2 regions of the Agromyces molybdatiresistens genome follow, and region 2 is predicted to be linked to the other one. Evidence: predicted binding sites of a transcription regulator. Region 2 holds the regulator's gene; the other holds the start of a gene.

Region 1 (3,404 bases), 510 kb from region 2:
GGGCCGACGGGTGAGCAGTTCGACGACGCCGACGATCTCGAGCAGGATGCCCGCCTCGAAGAGCTCGCGCGAGGTCATCGGCGTGTCCTCGAGCACGTCGTGCAGCCAGGCGGCGGCTGCCGCGATCGGATCGGTCGCCGGGTCGAAGCGCTCGGCGATGCGTCCGGGATGGTCGATGTACGGGGTGCCGCTCTTGTCGAGCTGACCGCGATGCGCGGCGAATGCGATGCCCTTCGCGAGCGCGACCTGGGCGACGGCCTCGAGCGCCGTGAGGGGCCCACGGCGCGGTGCGGAGGCGACGGGCGGCGCGGGAGGCGCCACCACGGGGTGGGCCGGGGGTGCCGGCTCGACCGGGCCGGGCGGCGCGACCGCCGTCGAGGCGGATGACGGGGATCCGGCGGCCTCATCCGGCTCGGCGGCTGCGGGCGCTCCGCCCGCTGCAGCTGCCGGGGCGGACTCCGCCGCGTCCTGCTCCGTTCCTGCGCCGAGATCCGGGCGGGCTGCCGCGGACTCCGCCCACTCGGCCGGCTCGGCCGGCTCGGTCGGTTCGGTCGGTTCGGTCGGCTCGGTCGGCTCGCGAGATTCGGGCGATTCGGGCGATTCGGGCGATTCGGTGAGTTCGGGCGATTCGGTGAGTTCGGGCGATTCGGCCGGTTCAGCCGGTTCAGCCGGTTCGACGGGCTCGCGCACGGGCTCGAACGTCGAGCGTCGCCGCACGCCCGGCTCGCTCGCCTCGGGGTCGGTCTCGGCCTCCTCGACCTCGGACGGCACGTCCGCCACGACCGCGTCCGGGTCGCGTGGGGCGCCGGCTGCGCCATCCGTCATCGCCTCGCCCGCCGCCCTGGGAGCGGGGCCGCGATCGACCGGCGCCTCCGGCACGATCGCCATCGGACGCGTCGCCTCGAGCGACGCCTTCTTCGCGGCGGCGACCTCGGCGATCGGGTCGCGCCCGTCGAGCGGCCGCACGAAGATGAGCGCGCCCTCGAGCTCGCGCAACTCGTGCTCGCCGATCTCGAGCATCGAACGCGAGCCGCTCTTGCGTCGCTGCTCGAACGAGAGCTCGTCGACCTCGATGAAGTGCGAGCCGTCGCGCGAGCTGAAGTAGCGGCGGCGCGCGCCGTCGGTGATCGCGACGATGACGGCCTCGTAGTCGCCGCTGGGCTGGATCGAACTCAGGAAGTACCGGCGTCGGTCCGGGTCGTGGTGCTCGTCCGGATCGAGGGTGAGGGTTGCCGCCCGGCGACGGGGGCGGCGCCCCGGGTGTGCGCTCGCACGCATGGCCCAGCGGTCGCGCTCGAGTGCGGCCGCATCGTCGTCGACGTCGTCGTCGTGGTCGAGCTCACGGTCGTCGGCGCTGCGCTCGCGTCGCCGCACCCGCAGCTGATCTCCCGTGCCCGCACGGCGGGATTCCCGGCCGGGCGCGTCGAAGTCCGGCGTTGGCTCGTCATCGGCGGGGGCTCTCAACGGGGGGCTCCGAGGGGGATCGGGGGCGTCGTGTCGGCGGACGGCGGGGTGCCGCGGGGTTGGCGCTGTGCGGATTTCGGCTGGCGCGCGGGGCTCGCGCGTACGCCGATCGTACGGCTTCGACCGGTTCTCCGCTGCCCGTTGCGCCCGGCATGCCCGAATCGTCGCGCGCCGGGCCGCGGCGCGTGTCATCCGTGCACGACGAGGCGGGGCGGATGCCGCGCATCCGCCCCGCCTGGGTTCATCGGTCGACTCGCGCCCGCGAGCCGGCCCGGTCCGATCAGTTGCCGCCGGAGGTGACCTCGGGGGTCACGACGTCGCCGGCCGCGGAGCGCACCTCGACCTTGCGCGGCTTCGCACGCTCGGACACGGGGATGATCACGCTCAGCACGCCGTTGTCGTAGTGCGCGCTGATGCCGGCGGTGTCGATGCCCTCGCCGAGGGTGAGCTGACGCAGGAACGAGCCGCTCGGGCGCTCGTGGACGAGCCAGCGGACGTTCTCGTCGTTGCGCAGCGTGCGCTCGGCGCGGATGGAGAGCAGCTGGCCGTCGACGTCGATGTCGATCGAGCCGGGGTCGACCCCGGGCAGGTCGGCGGACAGGACGTAGTGGTCGCCGTCGCGGTGCAGGTCGATCGGCATCATGCGCGGCCCGCGGCTCGAGTCGATCATGCTCGCCGCGAGACGGTCGAGGTCGCGGAACGGGTCCCAGGTCATTGCCATGAGCGTCTCCTCACGTGGATGTTCTTCGTCGGTTCAGGAGTTGAGTCACCTCGACTCAACTTGGTATGAGATTAGCACTCTCCATCATCGAGTGCTAAGCGTTTCGTCCTCGCGTTCGCCCTGGGCGATCACCCCGTAGCTGCCCTCGACCCGCTCAGGCGAACTCGCAGGATGAGCCGCTCGACAGGCACCTCCTCGGAGCATGTGACGCACCTCATCCTGCTTTCGCATCACCTCTGACCGACGCCGCACCGGGTTGCCCGATCGAGTTCGCAGGATGAGCCGCTTCATGGCCCATCCAGGCGACGGGATGGCGCGGCTCGTCCTGCTTTCGCATGTACGGGGCGCCAACCGCCGCGGTCCGACCCCAGTCGGTGATCGCCCCGCCCGACGACCCGTCGACCGACCCGGGCCGCCGGGGCGGCCATCGATGATCCGATCGGGTCGGCGCTCCAGCGGCACCTCGACGCGTTCGTGCCCGCGTGATTCCGCGAGCCGTGACGCGTCGAACCCATCGCTTGCCGGTTCGATCGGTGCCCCGCCCATCCCCTGCCGTCTCCGGGCCAGCCCGGAGGGAATCGATCCCCGCACGGGAGTAGCCTGCAGCCGATCGGAGCGCGCCGCGGCGCGCCGGGCGCCGCGGGCCGCCTCCGCATGAGGGAACGGGGGCCCATCATGCTGACCTCGCAGCTGTTCGCAGGCGACAACCTGCTCGAGCTCATCGCCGGCGGCGCGCCGGAGCGCATCTCGAAGACGCAGAACCGGGTCGGTCCGGCGGTCGGCAGGGTGCAGGAGGCGCTGCTCCTCTGGCAGCCCGACCTGCTGCCGGTGCACGGCGTCGACAGCGAATACGGCGACGAGACCGAGAGCGCGGTCGTGCGCTTCAAGGTGGAGGAACTCGGCGTCGCGAACCCGTTCCCCGACGTCGGGCCGCTCACCGTGCAGCGCCTCGACGAGATCGCCGCGGCCGTCGAGCGGCCGGCGCCCGCGACGGTGCGGGTGCGGCACGACATCTGGGCGCTGCAGCCGACGGCGGATGCCCCGTGGCATCCGTTCGTCGATGCGTACGAGCGCGCGGTCGCCGCCCTGCAGGATCCGGCCCGGACGGCGCCGGCTCGGTGGGACTACCAGGCCGCGCTGCACGGCACCCCGTTCGCGGTCGCCGACCCGCTGCTCGCGAACTGCCAGCACGGCACGTGGTACTTCCTGCCGTGGCACC
Region 2 (3,404 bases):
GTGACGCACGGCGGCCGGCCCGCGGCATCCGGTCATCGACCGGACGCTGCGGGTCGGCCGCTCATCACCCGCTAGATTTCGAGGGAGGAGGCGCCGATGGCCAGCCAGGATTGGTTCGACAAGGACTTCTACGCCACGCTCGGCGTCTCGAAGGACGCCAGCGACGCCGACATCAAGAAGGCGTACCGCAAGCTCGCGCGCAAATACCACCCCGACCAGAACCCGGGGGATGCCGCGGCCGAGGCGAAGTTCAAGGAGATCAGCGAGGCGAACTCCGTGCTCTCCGATCCCGAGGAGCGCAAGGAGTACGACGCGGTCCGCGCCATGGGCGGCGGCGCCCGCTTCACGGCGCCGGGCGGTGCCGGCGCAGGCGGCTTCGAGGACGTCTTCGGCGGCATGTTCGGCCAGCAGGGCGGCGGCACCCGCTACACATTCCGCCAGGGCGGCGCGCCCGGCGGCGACTACGACGACCTGCTCGGCGGGCTCTTCGGCGGCGGCCGCTTCGGCCAGCCGACCGGCGGCTACCGCGGCTACGGCGGCCCGACGAAGGGCCGCGACGTGACCGCGTCGACCACGCTCGACTTCATCACCGCGACCAAGGGCGACCGCATCACGCTGCAGACCGCCGAGGGCCGCGAGATCAGCGTGAACGTGCCCGCGGGCGTCGCCGACGGCCAGAAGATCCGCCTGCGCGGCAAGGGGCACCCGTCGCCCGACGGTGGCGAGGCCGGCGACATCGTGCTCACGGTGAAGGTGCGCAAGCACCCGGTGTTCGAGCGCGACGGCCTGAACCTCCGCGTCACGGTGCCCGTCACCTATGCGGAGGCCGCGCTCGGCGCGACCATCCAGGTGCCCACCCTCGGCGGCGAGCCGGTGAAGCTGCGTGTCGCGCCCGGCACCCCGAGCGGGCGCGTGCTGCGCGTCAAGGGTCGCGGCGTCGAGACAAGGAAGGGCACGGGCGACCTGCTCGCGGTCGTCCAGGTCGCGGTGCCGGCGCACCTGTCGAAGGACGCGGAGGAGAAGCTCCGCGAGTTCTCGGGCCTGCTGCCCGACGAGGACCCCCGCGAGGACCTCCTCGCCAAGGCCCGGAGCGCCTGATGCAGGTCGATGGCGAGAGCCCGCTGTTCGTCATCTCGGTCGCGGCCGAGCTGGCGGGCATGCACCCGCAGACGCTCCGCCAGTACGACCGCATGGGACTCGTCTCCCCGAAGCGGACCGCCGGCAAGTCCCGTCGCTACTCGATGCGGGACGTCGCGCAGCTCCGTGAGATCCAGCAGCTCTCGAGCGAGGGCGTGAGCCTCGAGGGCATCCGCCGCGTGCTCGGGCTCGAGAATGAGGTGAACGAGTTGCGCGTGCGCGTGCGGGAACTCGAACGCGCGCTCGCCGACGAGATGCTGAACCGCCCGGGCCGCCGCGTGTTCGCAGCCGGCTCCGAGGGCGAGGTCGTCACGCTCCGGTCGGGCACGCGCGTGCGGCGCGAGAACGCGGTCGTGGTGTGGCGACCGCTCGAGCGGGGCTGACACCGGGCGCGCGCCGATCCCACTGCAGCGGGATTATACAGATCTCGATCCTGATGCCAAGCGCTTTGACCGATTCCGGATACCGTGGGCAGAATGCTCAGGTCCCCATCCGGGGCGGGGAAGGTGCGACATGCGATCCGAGCAGTGGGTGATCCGCGAGTTGCCGCGCGCGGCGGCCCGCGGTGAGATCGCCGCCGTCTTCCAGTCCCAGGTCGATGCGACGAGTGGCGACACCGCGGCGCTCGAGGCGCTGAGCCGCTGGTACCACCCCGAGCGCGGCGTCATCCCTCCTCAGGACTTCATCCCCATCGCGGAGGAGAGCCGGTCGATGGACGCCCTCGGCGACGCGATGCTCCGGGCGGCGTGCCGGTACGGTGCCGCCCTCCTCGCAGCCGATCGGCGCATCGAGATCGCCGTGAACGTCGCGGCCGTCCAGCTCGCGAACGCCGGTTTCGCCGACGGAGTGCTGCGCCGGCTCGGCGAGTTCGCGCACCCTCCGGCACTCCTCACGCTCGAGCTCACGGAGTCCCGTCCGTCGCCGGCATCCGCCACCGATGAGCTCCACCGGCTGCGCGCGCTCGGCCTCGGGATCTCGCTGGACGACGTCCGGACCGTGGACGAGGCCGAGTTCCGAGCTCGAGGCCTGCCGATCAGCGAGGTCAAGGTCGATCGCTCGGTGATCGAGCGCCTCCCGGAGGACGACGAGGTCGCCGCCGCACTGGTCGCGTACGCCCGGCGACACGGCCTGCGTTCGGTCGCCGAGGGGGTCGAGAACGAACGGCAGTGGGACGCGGTCCGGCGCCTCGGCTTCGATCGCGCGCAGGGCTTCCTGTTCGGGCGTCCGATTCGGCCCGAGCAGATGTCCGAGCGCCTCGCCGCCGAGGCCGCCGGTCCGGGTCAGAGGGAACTGTAGGGGTCCGGGAAGGTCTCGTCGGGGCCGCCGCTCGAGCCCGACCCGGTGCCGGGGCCCTCGCCCTCGCCGATGTCGAGCTGCGTCCAGGTGACGGGCATGCCCGGCGAGAAGAGGATGTCGACGCCCGGGCCGCCGCGCAGCGGCGGGATGTTGACGTAGCCGCCGCCGGCCTTGACGGCCTCCAGGACCTTCGCACGCAGCTCGTCGACGGGGTCGGGGAGGAAGTAGTCCTTGCCGTCGACGGTCAGACGATGGATCAGCACGATGTGTCTCCGTTCTGTGGGAGGTGGGAGGTGGGAGGTGGTCGGGGAATCGGCGCCGGAACCGAACCGGGCGGATCAGCTGGGTGCGCCCTCGGCCGGTTCCGGCACCCAGTGCAGGCCGGCGCGGCTGTTCGCGCTGTCCATGAGCACTTCGAGCCAGACCCGATTGAGCTGCGGCGCGCGATTGCCGCTGAACCGGAAATGCACCTGCGCGGAGGGGCTGATCCAGATCGCGCTGCGACCGCTGCCGCGCTCGACCCCGTGGCTCCAGGTGAACATGAACTGCTCCCCCCGTTGCAGCTTCGCCGCGATGACGAACTGGAGGTGCGCGAGTGTGCGGTCCTCGATCTCGAACTCGGAGATGCGCGGACCGTAGATCAGCGTGCCCATGCCATTCCTCTCGATGTCAGCCGGTGCGGGGGCGTGCGGTGCGGCGTCATGCGCCCGTGTCCGGTTCGGGGAGCAGTCGGAGCCCGCCGGCCGAGTTGGCGGCCTTGGTCAGCAGTTCCAGCCATTGCGGGTTGAGCTCGGGGACCTCCGCCTGCTCGAACTGGAACGTCATCGGGATCGTCGGACTGCACCAGACCGACGTCCGGGGTGATGCGGCCTCCTCGTCGACCCAGGTGAACGCGAAGTGCTCACCGCGTCGAAGCTTCGACCAGATCACCACCTGCAGGTGCGCGAGCGTCCGGTCGTCGAACGCCGCCG

What was found. The regulator HspR, encoded in region 2, represses chaperone genes until heat shock. The targets are predictions, from matches to a motif close to AAGTTGAGTCNNNNNGACTCAACTT.
Region 1: the regulator HspR is predicted to act here: its motif matches at 2,223-2,247, upstream of ACULK2_RS14630 (Hsp20/alpha crystallin family protein).

The regions. Positions count from the first base shown of each region.
Region 1 is NZ_CM188258.1:3,165,010-3,168,413, forward strand. It holds gene ACULK2_RS14625 (hypothetical protein) at 1-1,464, opposite strand, end outside; gene ACULK2_RS14630 (Hsp20/alpha crystallin family protein) at 1,745-2,185, opposite strand; gene ACULK2_RS14635 (tyrosinase family protein) at 2,861-3,404, shown strand, end outside.
Region 2 is NZ_CM188258.1:3,670,380-3,673,783, reverse strand. It holds gene ACULK2_RS17025 (nucleotide exchange factor GrpE) at 1-4, shown strand, start outside; gene ACULK2_RS17020 (DnaJ C-terminal domain-containing protein) at 97-1,098, shown strand; gene ACULK2_RS17015 (heat shock protein transcriptional repressor HspR) at 1,098-1,520, shown strand; gene ACULK2_RS17010 (EAL domain-containing protein) at 1,651-2,433, shown strand; gene ACULK2_RS17005 (hypothetical protein) at 2,418-2,696, opposite strand; gene ACULK2_RS17000 (DUF7882 family protein) at 2,772-3,086, opposite strand; gene ACULK2_RS16995 (DUF7882 family protein) at 3,133-3,404, opposite strand, start outside.